Regions from separate parts of the Streptomyces sp. NPDC044571 genome, predicted to be linked through region 3. Evidence: riboswitches for the same ligand, from Rfam matches in the RefSeq annotation. Region 3 holds a riboswitch; each other region holds the start of a gene.
What was found. A riboswitch is a leader RNA that binds a small molecule or an ion and turns the genes downstream of it on or off. The one in region 3 is predicted to bind thiamine pyrophosphate.
Positions count from the first base shown of each region.

Region 1: another riboswitch for thiamine pyrophosphate. It lies ahead of thiO (glycine oxidase ThiO); the one in region 3 lies ahead of AB0B01_RS27590 (thiamine ABC transporter substrate-binding protein).
Region 2: another riboswitch for thiamine pyrophosphate. It lies ahead of thiC (phosphomethylpyrimidine synthase ThiC); the one in region 3 lies ahead of AB0B01_RS27590 (thiamine ABC transporter substrate-binding protein).

Region 1 is NZ_JBEZBN010000043.1:4,836-9,479, reverse strand. It holds gene pknB (Stk1 family PASTA domain-containing Ser/Thr kinase) at 1-322, opposite strand, end outside; gene AB0B01_RS22180 (thiazole synthase) at 447-1,241, opposite strand; gene thiS (sulfur carrier protein ThiS) at 1,245-1,445, opposite strand; gene thiO (glycine oxidase ThiO) at 1,442-2,611, opposite strand; TPP riboswitch at 2,609-2,721, opposite strand; gene AB0B01_RS22165 (FAD-dependent oxidoreductase) at 2,813-4,033, shown strand; gene AB0B01_RS22160 (Rv2175c family DNA-binding protein) at 4,107-4,472, shown strand; gene thiE (thiamine phosphate synthase) at 4,570-4,644, shown strand, end outside.
Region 2 is NZ_JBEZBN010000069.1:230-4,873, forward strand. It holds gene thiC (phosphomethylpyrimidine synthase ThiC) at 1-1,712, opposite strand, end outside; TPP riboswitch at 1,707-1,852, opposite strand; gene AB0B01_RS27195 (YibE/F family protein) at 1,925-3,328, shown strand; gene AB0B01_RS27200 (SsgA family sporulation/cell division regulator) at 3,348-3,797, opposite strand; gene AB0B01_RS27205 (helix-turn-helix domain-containing protein) at 3,894-4,640, opposite strand.
Region 3 is NZ_JBEZBN010000072.1:4,883-9,526, reverse strand. It holds gene AB0B01_RS27595 (iron ABC transporter permease) at 1-1,564, opposite strand, end outside; gene AB0B01_RS27590 (thiamine ABC transporter substrate-binding protein) at 1,624-2,727, opposite strand; TPP riboswitch at 2,812-2,921, opposite strand; gene rlmN (23S rRNA (adenine(2503)-C(2))-methyltransferase RlmN) at 3,009-4,121, opposite strand; gene AB0B01_RS27580 (phosphatidate cytidylyltransferase) at 4,198-4,644, opposite strand, start outside.

The sequences.
Region 1 (4,644 bases), on a different contig from region 3:
GGAGCACGTCACGCAGCGTGCAGCCGGAGACGTACTCCATGGCGAGGTACGTGTACGGCCCGTCGGTGCCCTGGTCGAAGACGGCGACCACGTTGGGGTGGGCGAGGCGCGCCACGGACTTGGCCTCGCGGATGAAGCGGTCGACGAAGGCGATGTCGGCGGCGAGGGCCGGGTGCATGACCTTCAGGGCCAGGACGCGGTCGAGGCGGGTGTCGACGGCCCGGTAGACCGTTGCCATGCCGCCGGCCGCGATGCGGGCGTCGATGCGGTAGCGGTCGTCGAGCGTCTGCCCGACGAGGGGGTCGTCCAGGGTCGTGTCCACCCGGGGATTCTACGAGCCGGTCAGCTGCCGCCGGGCTCGGTGGTCCGGCTTGCAGCGCACCTGTGACGTGGCCGACGCCGTCCGGTGCCGCTGCGCGGGCCCGGGCGCGCGCAGCGGCGGCCCGTCAGAACGCCGGGCGCTCCGGGTCCAGGGCGGCACGGCCCTCCGCGGGGGAGGAGGCCTCCGCGAAGCGGCGCTGGGGGATGCGGCCCGCCCGGTGGGCCAGCCGGCCCGCCGACACCGCGTCGCGCATGGCCGCGGCCATGAGGACGGGCGCCTGCGCCCGGGTGACCGCCGAGGCCAGCATGACCGCCGCGCACCCCAGCTCCATCGCCAGCGCCGCGTCCGACGCCGTGCCCGCCCCCGCGTCCAGGATCACCGGGACCCCGGCCCGCTCCGCGATCAACTCGAAGTTGTGGGGGTTGCGGATCCCCATCCCCGACCCGATCGGGGAGCCCAGCGGCATGATCGCCGCACAGCCGGCGTCCTCCAGCTTGCGCGCCAGCACCGGGTCGTCGTTCGTGTACGGCAGCACGGTGAAGCCCTCGTCGACCAGGGTCTCGGCCGCCGCCAGCAGCTCCTCCCCGTCCGGCAGGAGCGTCCGCTCGTCCGCGATGACCTCCAGCTTGATCCAGTCCGTGCCCAGCGCCTCCCGCGCGAGCCGCGCCGTGAGCACGGCCTCGCCCGCCGTGAAGCAGCCCGCCGTGTTCGGCAGGACCGCGATGCCCAGCTTGGAGAGCAGCGAGAGGACGGATCCCTTGACCGTGGGGTCCAGGCGCCGCATCGCCACCGTCGTGAGTTCGGTCCCCGAGGCGATCAGGGCCCGTTCCAGGATCTCCAGGCTCGGCGCCCCTCCCGTACCCATGATCAGGCGGGAGGAGAAGGTCCGGTCGCCCAGTGCGAAGACGTCGTCGGCCATGGCTCAGCCCCCCTGCACCGCGGTGAGAACCTCGACGCGGTCGCCCTCGCCCACCGGCGTGAGGGGCCACTGGCCGCGCGGGACCACGGTCTCGTTGAGGGCGGCCGCGACACCGGACGGGGCCGCGGTCAGGGTGGCGACCACGGCGTCGAGCGTGGTGCCGGCCGCGATCTCGCGCGGCTCGCCGTTGACGGAGATGGTCATGCGTACGACTCCTCGCGTGCGGAACTGAAGCGGCGGGGGCTGAACGGCCGGGCGAGCTCCGCCACCGTGCCGGTGGCCAGCAGCTGGGCCATCACATCGCCGGTCAGCGGGGTCAGCAGCACCCCGTTGCGGTAGTGCCCGGTGGCCAGGTGCAGACCCGGCAGGTCGGTCGGGCCGAGCAGCGGGGCGTTGTCGGGGGAGCCGGGGCGCAGCCCGGCCCGGGTCTCGGTCAGCGGCAGTTCGGTGATGCCGGGCACCAATTCGTGGGCGTCCCGCAGGAGTTCGTAGACCCCGCCGGCGGTGACCGTGGTGTCCCAGCCGAGTTCCTCGCTGGTGGCGCCGACGACGAGCTCGCCGTTCTCCCGCGGCACCAGGTAGACGTGGCTGCCGCGTACGACCGCCCGCACCGTGCGGGACAGGAACGGCGCGTACGCCGCCGGCACCGCGAGCCGCAGCACCTGCCCCTTCACCGGCCGCACCGGAGGCAGCACCTGCGCCGGTACGCCGTCCAGCCTCCCGCTGAGCGAACCGGCAGCCAGCACCACCTGGTCCGCCCCCAGCAGCGTGCCGTCGTCGAGCTCCGCCCCCGCGGCCCGGTCGGCGCTCACCACCAGCCGCCGCGCGCCCGCCCGGTGGATCTCCACCCCCGCGCCCTCGCAGGCGGCCAGCAGCGCGGCCGCCAGCCGGCGCGGGTCGACCTGGTGGTCGCCGTCGACCCGCAGCCCGCCCCGTACGCCCGGGGCCAGCATCGGCTCCAGGCGCCGGCACTCGCGGCCGGTGAGCCACTCGGACTCCAGTCCGCAGCGGCGCTGCAACGCGTGCAGTTCGCGCAGGTGGAGGCGGTCGTCGGCGTCGAGGGCCACGGCGAGGGTGCCGCAGGCGCGGTAGCCGATGTCCATGCCGCCGCTCGCCTCGGCCAGCTCGGCGGCGAACTCCGGATAGCGGGCGGCGGAGGCCAGGTTGAGGCCCAGCAGGGTCTCCTCGCCGTAGTGGAGCTCGGTGACGGCGGCCAGCATGCCCGCCGCGACCCAGGCGGCCCCGCCGCCCGGGGCCGGATCGGCGAGCACGGTGCGCAGTCCGCGCCGGGCGGCCCGCCAGGCGGTGACCAGGCCGATGATCCCGCCCCCGATGACGAGGACGTCGGATCCCTTTCGAGATGAGTGCATGGGCGTCCAGCCCCTCCCTTCGCCGGCATGACCCGGATCAGGTTCGTACGGTCGGAGGCCGGCCAGCCTCCCTCTCAGCCCGGTACGCCCGGACTCCCGCGATAGGTACGGTGGCCAGACTAACCCTGGCGCCGCCCTCCGGTAAGGCGGCTTCCCCGGCCTCCGTTCCTGATGGGCTGTCAGGTGGCTAGGGTGGGCGGCGTGAGCGAGCAGACGGAAAAGACTGAGAGCGGCATCGTCATCGTCGGCGCCGGAATGGCCGGGGTGCAGACCGCGGTCGCCCTGCGGGAGCAGGGCTGGACCGGCCCCCTGACCCTGCTGGGCGCCGAACCCCACCAGCCCTACGACCGGCCCCCGCTGTCCAAGGCGGTCCTGCTCGGCAAGGCCGAGGACTCCGCCTTCGACGTGGACTTCGAAGGGCTGGGGATCGAGCTCCGGCTCGGCACGGAGGTGACCGCCCTGCGCGCCGCCGACCGCGAACTCGACACCGAGGCGGGTCCGGTCCCGTACGAGGTCCTCGTGCTGGCCACCGGTGCCGAACCGCTGACCCTGCCGGGCGCCGAGGGCGTCCCCGGCGTGCACCTGCTGCGCACCCTGGACGACGCGGCCCGGCTGCGCCCGGTGCTGGCGACCGCCCCGGCGGCGGTCGTGGTCGGGGCGGGCTGGATCGGGGCGGAGTTCGCCACCGCCGCGCGGGAGGCGGGCTGCGCCGTGACGGTGGTCGAGGCGGCCGACCGGGTGCTGGCCGGGGCACTGCCCGGGGAGGTCGCCGCCCCGATGGCCCGCTGGTACGAGGAGGCGGGGGCCGAACTGCTGACCGGCACCAAGGTGGCCTCGGTGGAGCCCGGCCGGGTCCTGCTGGCGGACGGCCGGGAGCTGGCTGCGGGCGCGGTGGTCGTGGGCATCGGGGCCCGGCCGGCGACGGGCTGGCTGGCGGGATCGGGCGTGGAGCTCGGGCCCGACGGCGCGGTGGTGGCCGACGCGCACCTGCGGACCGCGCTGCCCGGCGTGTACGCGGTGGGGGACTGCGCGTCCTTCCCGTCGGCGCGGTACGGGGCGCGGCTCCTGGTGCACCACTGGGACAACGCGCTCCAGGGGCCGCGGGTGGTGGCGGCGAACATCCTGGCGGGCGAGCCCGTGCAGGTGTACGACCCGGTCCCGTACTTCTGGTCGGAGCAGTTCGGCCGGTTCGTGCAGTACGCGGGACACCACGCCGGTGCGGACACCCTGCTGTGGCGCGGGGACCCGGCCGAGCCCACGTGGTCGGTGTGCTGGCTCCGCGACGGGGCGCTGGTGGCGCTCCTGGCGGTGGGCCGCCCCCGGGACCTGGCGCAGGGCCGCAAGCTGATCGAGACGGGCACCCCCCTCGATCCCGCCAAGGTCGGCGACCCGGAGACCCCCCTGAAGTCGGCGGCCGCCTAGGAGGGGCATCGGGGAGACCCGGACGGGCGGGCTCGGGTACCGGGTGTCGGTGCGAGGTGGCAGGCTTGTGTCCGTGACCGAGATTGACGCAAAGATCGATGCCCTTGTCCCCGCCTGGCTGTACCTCCCCGACATCGCGGAGATGCTCGACATCGAAGTGACCCGGGTCCGCCAGCTGGTCAAGGAAGGTCAGCTGATCGCCGTGCGCCGTGGCGAGAACCGCGCGCTGCAGGTACCCGCCCCCTTCATCGACGGCGACAAGGTCGTCAAGGGCCTGGCCGGCCTGCTGACCGTCCTCCGTGACGACGGCTTCTCCGACGAGGAGATGCTGGAGTGGCTGTTCACCGCCGACCCGACCCTGCCCGGCACCCCCGTGCAGGCCCTGAGGGAGAATCGCGGCACGGAGGTGAAGCGCCGGGCCCAGGCGCTCGCCCTCTGACCGGAGTCCCGATTCCCGGGTCCTGAGCGGACTCGGCCGATCCATCGCGGTGTGCGGGCCGAGCGGCCCGCGCACCGCGCCACCACGGGGGGTACCCATGTCCGCGAACGCCCAGCTGTCCGACGCCCGGCTCTACCTGTGCACGGACGCCCGCAAGCGGCAGGGCGACCTC
Region 2 (4,644 bases), on a different contig from region 3:
ATCTCCTCGGCCTTCAGGTCCCCGCCGTGCTCACGGCGGATGTCCTGAGAGATCTTCATCGAGCAGAACTTCGGACCGCACATGGAGCAGAAGTGCGCGGTCTTGGCCGGCTCGGCCGGGAGGGTCTCGTCGTGGAACTCGCGCGCCGTGTCCGGGTCGAGGGCCAGGTTGAACTGGTCCTCCCAGCGGAACTCGAACCGCGCGTCCGACAGGGCGTCGTCCCATTCCTGGGCGCCCGGGTGTCCCTTGGCCAGGTCCGCTGCGTGCGCCGCGATCTTGTAGGTGATAACGCCGGTCTTCACGTCGTCGCGGTTGGGCAGACCCAGGTGCTCCTTCGGCGTCACGTAGCAGAGCATCGCGGTGCCCCACCAGGCGATCATCGCGGCGCCGATGCCCGAGGTGATGTGGTCGTACGCGGGGGCGACGTCCGTGGTCAGCGGACCGAGCGTGTAGAACGGCGCCTCCTCGCAGATCTCCTGCTGGAGGTCGATGTTCTCCTTGATCTTGTGCATCGGGACGTGGCCCGGACCCTCGATCATGGTCTGCACGTTGTGCCGCTTGGCGATCGTGTTCAGCTCGCCCAGCGTCTTCAGCTCGGCGAACTGCGCCGCGTCGTTGGCGTCCGCGATGGACCCGGGCCGCAGGCCGTCACCGAGGGAGTACGTGACGTCGTACATCGCGAGGATCTCGCAGAGCTCCTCGAAGTTGGTGTAGAGGAAGTTCTCCTTGTGGTGCGCGAGGCACCACGCCGCCATGATCGAACCGCCGCGCGAAACGATGCCGGTCTTGCGGCGCGCCGTCAGCGGCACGTACGGCAGCAGCACACCTGCGTGGACCGTCATGTAGTCGACGCCCTGCTCGGCCTGCTCGATGACCGTGTCCTTGTAGATCTCCCAGGTCAGGTCCTCGGCCTTGCCGTCGACCTTCTCCAGCGCCTGATACAGCGGCACGGTTCCGATCGGGACCGGGGAGTTGCGCAGCACCCACTCGCGGGTGGTGTGGATGTTGCGTCCGGTGGAGAGGTCCATGACCGTGTCCGCACCCCAACGGGTCGCCCAGGTCATCTTCTCCACCTCCTCCTCGATGGAGGAGGTGACCGCGGAGTTGCCGATGTTGGCGTTGACCTTCACCAGGAAGCGCTTGCCGATGATCATCGGCTCGATCTCCGGGTGGTTCACGTTCGCAGGAAGCACGGCGCGCCCTGCGGCGATCTCCTCGCGGACCACCTCGGGGGAGACGTTCTCCCGGATGGCGACGTACTCCATCTCCGGGGTGATCTCGCCGCGGCGGGCGTAGGCGAGCTGCGTGACGGCGGCGCCGTCGCGACCCCGGCGGGGCTGGCGGGGGCGGCCCGGGAAGACCGCGTCGAGGTTCTTGAGGCCACCGCGCGGCGAGGTGTGCTTGATGCCGTCGTCCTCGGGGCGGACGGGGCGGCCCGCGTACTCCTCGGTGTCACCGCGGCCGATGATCCAGTTCTCCCGCAGCGGCGGCAGGCCGCGGCGTACATCGGTCTCGATCTGGGGATCGGTGTACGGCCCGGACGTGTCGTAGAGCGTGACGTCCTTGCCGTTGGTGAGGTGGACCTGGCGGACCGGCACCCGGATGTCGGGGCGGGAGCCCGCCACGTACCCCTTGTGCCAGCCCGGCTGGCGCTCGATTTGGCCGTCGGCGTCCTGACTGACGGCAGGCGTGCGTGCGTCCTGAATGGTCATGAGACCTGATCTCCCTACGCCGGCATTACCCGGTAACAGGTTCGGCGGTCGACGCAGCCTCTTCCCGTACGCCTGTACTGCGCGCGTACGGTGATCAGCGTCCTCTCAGCCCGGTGCTCCGAGCTCCCGCGTTGTGCAAAGGTGCCCCCACGCTAGCGTCATCTGTGGCGTGCTGAACAGTGGGCCCCCTCAACTCTTGCGATGATCGGCCGGTGACGTCCTCGCCGCAGCCCCCCGCCGATCTGCCAGAGCCCTCCGGCCACCCGGACCACGCGCACGCGGGTCCGGGGCATGCGCACGGGCCTTCCCCCGGTTCCGGGCACAGCCATGGGCACAGCCACGGCCACGGACCGGCGGCTCCCGTCTCCCGCCATTTGCGCCGGGTCATCGCAGCCGTACTGATCCCCTTCGCGGCCGCGGTCTTCATCGGCATGGCGGTGCTCTGGCCGGGCGGCGCCCCCGCCCACGAGCGTTCCGGAGTGGGCTTCGACCGCCAGACCCAGCAGGGCAAGGTCGTCGCCCTCGAACAGGTCGACTGCAAATCGGTGAACGTCTCGCAGGTGCCTCCGACCGGCAACACCTCCACCCCGGAGGGCCGGGAGGCGCAGGCCGCGCAGACCGGGCAGTGCAAGAAAGCCACCGTCGAGGTCGGCACCGGTCCGGAAAAGGGCCGCACGTTCATCGAGATCGTCCAGCCGGGCGCGCCACGGCAGTTGGCGGACGGCCAGGAGGTGGTCGTGGCCTACGCCCCGGACGCGCCGCGGGATCTCCAGTACTCCGTGATCGACGTGAACCGCAAGCTCCCGCTGGCCCTGCTGGCCGGGCTCTTCGCCGTGGCGGTGGTCGTCGTCGGCCGGATGCGCGGTGTGTTCGCACTGATCGCACTGGTGGTCAGCTTCGGAGTGCTGACGCTCTTCATCCTTCCGGCAATCCTGCAGGGCTCCAACCCGCTGGTGGTCGCGGTCATCGGCGCCAGCGCGATCATGCTCATCGCGCTCTACATGTGTCACGGACTGACCGCCCGGACCTCGGTCGCCGTGCTCGGCACGCTGGTTTCACTGCTGTTGATCGGGCTGCTGGGCTCACTCTTCATCGACTGGGCGTTCCTGAGCGGGAACACGGACGACAACACCGGACTGATCCACGGGCTCTACCCCGCCATCGACATGAGCGGCCTGCTGCTCGCAGGCATCATCATCGGATCCCTGGGCGTGCTCGACGATGTGACGGTCACCCAGACCTCGGCCGTCTGGGAACTGCACCAGGCAGACCCGTCCATGGGGTCACGTGCCTTGTACCGGGCGGCCATCCGGATCGGTCGCGACCACATCGCCTCGGTGGTCAACACCCTGGTCCTCGCCTATGCAGGCGCCGCGCTGCCCCTGCTGCTGCTGTTCTCGATCGCGAACAGCAGCATGGGCTCGGTGGCCAACAGCGAGCTCGTCGCGGAGGAGATCGTCCGTACCCTCGTGGGGTCCATCGGCCTGGTGGCCTCGGTTCCGGTCACCACGGCGCTGGCGGCACTGGTCGTGTCCGCCGACCGGCCGGGGCCCCCGGCCGGTGCGGCGGCCTCGGGGCCGGTCCGCACGGGCCGGGGCCGGCGCCGCAAGCGCTGAACACCGCTGCCGCGAAAGGTCAGCCGGCGTTCCGCTCGTTCTGCTGGGCCTCGGCGAGGATCTTGCCGAGCGCTTGGTCGAGGTCACCCTCGAAGTCGCCGAGGCTGCGCTCCTGGCCGAGGGGAACCAACCGGTCGGTGCGGTCGAGGAAGGCGACGAGCGGCGCCGCACCGGCGCGGAACAGGGCGCGGTCGGGCCCGACATGGAGACGGATGTGGACGTCTGACAGCTCGTCGGGGTCGATGGGGGCGATGTGCACATCTCCGTCGCCACAGGGCTTGTTGATGCCGTCGAGGAGCAGCTCTCTGCCGAACGCCCAGGTCACGGGGGCGTCTCCGGGGAGGTGGAAGGTCAGGCGTACGGCATAGGGATCACGGGCGTCGTACCCGAGCTCCACTGGGATCCGGAACGAGAGCTCCTCGGAAACGAGGAAGCTCATCATGACCTCTGCCTGTACCGACTCGCGCATTGCCTACCCCGCTGTAGTGGAAGTGGCCAGGAATGATCCCCAGGGACCTCTTGACAAGGGTGGTGTAAGCGCTGGCGGATCACAAGGAGTGAGATTTCAGATACTGATAGAGAACGAGAGGGTGCTCAACAGCGCGCCTACTTCACTCCGCAGTCGATCAACCGCAGAGCGCAATCGGTCTTCTTGATGCAAGGGAAGGGAAATGGCCATCGTTGCGGCCGTATCGCCGGCCGTGATGGGGATCGCCGCGCATACCGTGCCGAGCACATACTCCTGACGCTCCGTAACCGGCTGCATCCGGCCGAGGGACGCAATCCGGCGTTCCAGCGCACGCTGGTCCCGGACCGTGTATGCGGTGAGGGGACCGACGGGGTGGCGGTCGTAGTAGTCCTTCCGCGTCTCCTCGTCGAGCTGCGCCAGCAGGCACTGTCCGATGGCGTGCGCATGGCCGGTCTCGCGGAAATCGGCCCACTCCTCGCAGGCCGGGGTGGCTGGGGTGTCGGAGACACCGACGACCTCGATCTCACCCTCGCGGAACACCGCGAAGTAGACGGGGGCGCCGACCGCGTCGCGGAAGTGGGCCAGTGATTCGAGGATCATGCTGCGACGTTTCTGCTGCAGTCCGGCACGTGCCAGCCGCCCGGCGGCGTCGCCAAGGACGAACACCCCGCCCTCACGGCGCAGATAGCCCTCGTGAGTGAGAGTGCGCAGCAGGTGGTACGCGGTGGGAAGGGGGAGCCCGGCCTCGCGGGCCAGTTGTTTCGCCGGGGCTCCCTCACTGTGGGAACCCACCGCTTCGAGCAGCCTCAGCGCCCTCTGCACCGACCCGATCAGCGTCGGCACACCG
Region 3 (4,644 bases):
GCAGCGACACCGCACACACCAGCATCAGAATCGTGCTCAGGGCCATCGCCTGCCCGTAGTTCAGCTCACCGGCGCGCCCCAGCAGCCGTGCCACGGCCACCGGCAGGGTCGGACGGTCCGGCCGGGCGATGAACACGGTCGCCCCGAACTCCCCCAGCGAGACCGCGAAGGCGAACCCGGCCGCGATCAGCAGCGCCCGCCGCACCAGCGGCAGGTCCACCTCCCGCCAGGCCCGCAGCGGAGACGCCCCGAGCACGGCGGCGGCCTCGCGCAGCCGCACGTCCACGGCTCGCAGCACGGGCAGCATGGTCCGTACGACGAACGGCACCCCCACCAGCGCCTGCGCGAGCGGCACCAGGATCCACGAGGTCCGCAGATCGAGCGGCGGCTCGTCCAAGGTGATCAGGAACCCGAAGCCCACCGTCACCGCGGACACCCCGAGGGGCAGCATCAGCAGCGCGTCGAACCCGCGCACGAACCGGCCTCCGCGCCGGGTGAGCGCCGCCGCCGCGAGCCCCCCGATCAGCACGGCGATGGCGGTGGCGGCCAGCGCGTACTGGAGGGAGTTCCCGATCGCCTCCAACGGCGGGACGAGGAAGGTGCCGCCGCTCGCGTCCTGCAGCGCCCGGTAGAAGCCCGTCCCGTACCCGCCGGGCGCGTCGAAGGACCGCTCGACCAGCACGCCCAGCGGCAGCACGATCAGCAGCGCCACCGTCGCCAGCACCGCGCCCAGCAGCGCCCGCTGCGCCAGGCCGCGGGGGCGGTGCGCGGTCCGCGCCGGGTCCACCATCCGCAGGGCCGTCTCCCGTCTGCGCACGGTCCAGGCGTGCACGGCGAGGACGGCCCCGACCGCAGCGAACTGCACCATCGTCAGGACGGCGGCCGTGGGCAGGTCCAGCAGCTGCGCCGTCTGCCGGTAGACCTCCACCTCCAGCGTGGAGTACGAGGGGCCGCCCAGGATCTGCACGACGCCGAAGGAGGTGAAGGTGAACAGGAAGACCATGAGCGCGGCGGCGGCCACGGCGGGCCCCAGCGCGGGCAGCGTCACCTGCCGCCAGGCCGTGAACCGGCCGGCGCCCAGCACCCGGGCGGCCTCCTCCTGGCGCGGGTCGAGCTGCGCCCACAGCCCGCCCACCGTCCGGACGACGACGGCGTAGTTGAAGAAGACGTGGGCGAGCAGGATCGCCCAGACCGTGGTGTCCAGCCGGACGCCCCACAGTTCGTCCAGCAGCCCGCCCCGCCCGACCAGCGCCAGGAAGGCCGTGCCGACGACCACGGTCGGCAGCACGAACGGGACGGTGACCAGCGCCCGCAGCAGCTGTTTGCCGGGGAACTCGAAGCGTGCGAAGACGTACGCGCCGGGGAGCGCGACCAGCAGCGTGAGGGCCGTGGACGCGAGCGCCTGCCAGGTGGTGAACCAGAGCACGTCGGCGATGTCGGGCCGGGCCAGCACCTCGCCGATCCGGCCGAGCTGCCAGCCCTCGTCGGTCTTGACCCCGCGGCCGACGATCGCGACCACGGGATAGGCGAAGAACAGGCCGAAGAAGACGAGGGGCACGGCCATCAGGGCGAGTCTGACGGCCGTACCGCGTACGCCCTCCTGTGCAGGAGCGCTCTCGCGTCCTACTTCACGACCAGCGAGGACCATGTCCTGACCCACTGCTCACGGTTCTTGGCGATGGTGTCCGGAGCGACGTTCTCCGGCTTCTCGACCACCACGCCGTGCTTCGTGAACAGCTCCGGCAGCTTCGCGTCCTTGACCACCGGGTTCACGAACATCTGGAGCGGCATGTCCTCCTGGAACTTCTTGCCGACGAGGAAGTCGATGAGCGCCTTGCCGCCCTCCTCGTTCTTCGCTCCCTTCAGCAGGCCGGCGAACTCGACCTGGCGGAAGCAGGTGCCGGTCGCCACGCCCGTCGGGGCCTCGGCCGGCTGCGGGTCGGAGTAGAGGACCTCGACCGGCGGGCTGGAGGCGTAGGAGACGACCAGCGGGCGGTCGCCCTTGGCCTTCTTGCCGCCCGCGGAGCCCGAGAAGCGCTCGTTGTAGGCCTGCTCCCAGCCGTCGACGACCTCGACGCCGTTGGCCTTGAGCTTGCTCCAGTAGTCCTTCCAGCCGTCTTCGCCGTACTTGCCGACGGAGGCGAGCAGGAAGCCGAGCCCGGGCGAGGAGGTCGCCGCGTTCTCGGTGACCAGCAGGTTCTTGTACTCCGGCTTGACCAGGTCGTCCAGCGTCTGCGGCGGGGCGATCTTCTTGTCGGCGAAGTACGCCTTGTCGTAGTTGACGCAGATGTCGCCGGAGTCCACCGGGGTGACCCGGTGCTCCTTGTCGAGCATGTACTCCGGCTTGACCTCGCCCAGGCCCTTGGCCTCGTACGGGGTGAAGATGCCGTTGTCGAGCGCCCGCGAGAGCAGCGTGTTGTCGACGCCGAAGAAGACGTCGCCGCGCGGGGAGCCCTTGGTCAGGATCTCCTGGTTGAGCGCGGCGCCCGCGTCCCCCGACTTCAGGACCTTCACGGTGTAGCCGCTCTGCTGCTCGAACTCCTTGAGGACCGCTTCGGTCACGTTGAAGGAGTCGTGCGAGACGAGGGTGACGGTCTTGGACTTCGGCGCGCTGCTCGTGCCGCCGGCCGCCGGCTTGTCCTTCGCGTCGCTGCCGCAGGCGCTGAGCGCCGTGACGCCGAGCGCGGCCGCGAGCACGGTGCCCGCGATCTTCCTGGTGGTGCTCACTGGTGTATTCCTCCTGGGATGACCAGGAGAAGACGCGGCCCTGCCCGGCGCTCTGTCGAGCGCACGCCGGGCAGGGCGCAACAGCTTGAGTGATGACCGAACTTCCTACCCCGAATGACCGGGGCGAGGTTCAGAGGGTCTGCGGATGACGGTTACCGCACTCTCAGCGCTGTGGCGCTCCCCTGTCGGAATATGCAATTGGTTCGGCCACAGGGTACCCCGTGGCCGATTCCGGCCGACCGGAGCCGGAACCCAGGGCTCCGGTCAGCGCTCCGGTCCGGTCAGCGCTCCGAGGCCGCGAGCTGGCCGCAGGCGCCGTCGATCTCCTGACCGCGGGTGTCACGTACGGTCACCGGCACGCCGTGGCGGGCGATGGCCTCCACGAAGGCCTTCTCGTCCTCGGGACGCGAGGCCGTCCACTTCGAGCCGGGCGTCGGGTTCAGCGGGATCAGGTTGACGTGGACGCGCTTGCCCTTGAGCAGCCGGCCGAGCAGGTCTCCCCGCCAGGCCTGGTCGTTGATGTCGCGGATGAGGGCGTACTCGATCGAGATCCGGCGGCCCGACTTCTCGGCGTACTCCCAGGCGGCGTCGAGGACCTCGCGGACCTTCCAGCGGGTGTTCACGGGGACGAGGGTGTCGCGGAGCTCGTCGTCCGGGGCGTGCAGCGAGACCGCGAGGCGGCACTTGAAGCCCTCGTCGGCGAACCGCAGCATCGCCGGGACCAGGCCCACGGTGGAGACGGTGATGCCGCGCTGCGACAGGCCCAGGCCGTCGGGCTCGGGGTCGGTCAGGCGGCGGATGGCGCCGACGACCCGCTTGTAGTTGGCCAGCGGCTCGCCCATGCCCATGAAGACGATGTTCGACAGCCGGGCCGGGCCACCGGGGACCTCCCCGTCGCGCAGCGCGCGCATGCCGTCGACGATCTGGTGGACGATCTCCGCGGTGGAGAGGTTGCGGTCCAGGCCGGCCTGGCCGGTGGCGCAGAACGGGCAGTTCATACCGCAGCCGGCCTGCGAGGAGATGCACATGGTGACCCGGTCGGGGTAGCGCATCAGCACCGACTCGACGAGCGTGCCGTCGTGCAGCTTCCACAGGGTCTTGCGGGTGGTGTCGTCGTCGCACGAGATGTGCCGCACCACGTTCATCAGCTCGGGCAGCAGCTCCTGCTGGAGCTTCTCGCGGGAACCAGCGGGGATGTCCGTCCACTGCGCCGGGTCGTGCGCGTAGCGGGCGAAGTAGTGCTGCGAGAGCTGCTTGGCCCGGAACGGCTTCTCACCGATCGCGGCGACCGCCTCGCGCCGCTCCTCGGGGGTGAGGTCGGCGAGATGCCGGGGCGGCTTCTTGGCTCCACGGGGGGCGACGAAGGTGAGCTCTCCCGGGACGGGGCGGGCCATGGCAGGTACTCCTCGTAAGACGAAAGGCGCGCCGCAGAAGCAGCGCGCCTTTCAAGGGTAACCGCCCCGCCGGGGTTCAGCCGGTGCCGACGAAGGCCGCCAGCAGCAGCCACACCACCGGGGCGGTCGGCAGCAGGGAGTCGAGCCGGTCCATGATGCCTCCGTGACCCGGCAGCAGGGTGCCCATGTCCTTGATGCCCAGGTCCCGCTTGATCATCGACTCGCCGAGGTCGCCGAGCGTGGCGCTCACCGCGACGGCGAGCCCCAGCAGCAGGCCCTGCCACCAGGCGCCGCCGTCGATCAGGAACTCCATGCACAGGGCGCCGGCCGCCATCGCGAAGGTCACAGCGCCGAACAGACCCTCGCGGGTCTTCCCGGGGCTGATGCGCGGCGCGAGCTTGGTCTTGCCGAAGCGCCAGCCCACCGCGTAGGCCCCGGTGTCGCTGACCACGGTCAGCAGCAGGAAGGTGATCACCCGCTGCGGGCCGTCGTCCGCGGTGAGGAGCATCGCGACGAAGGTGGC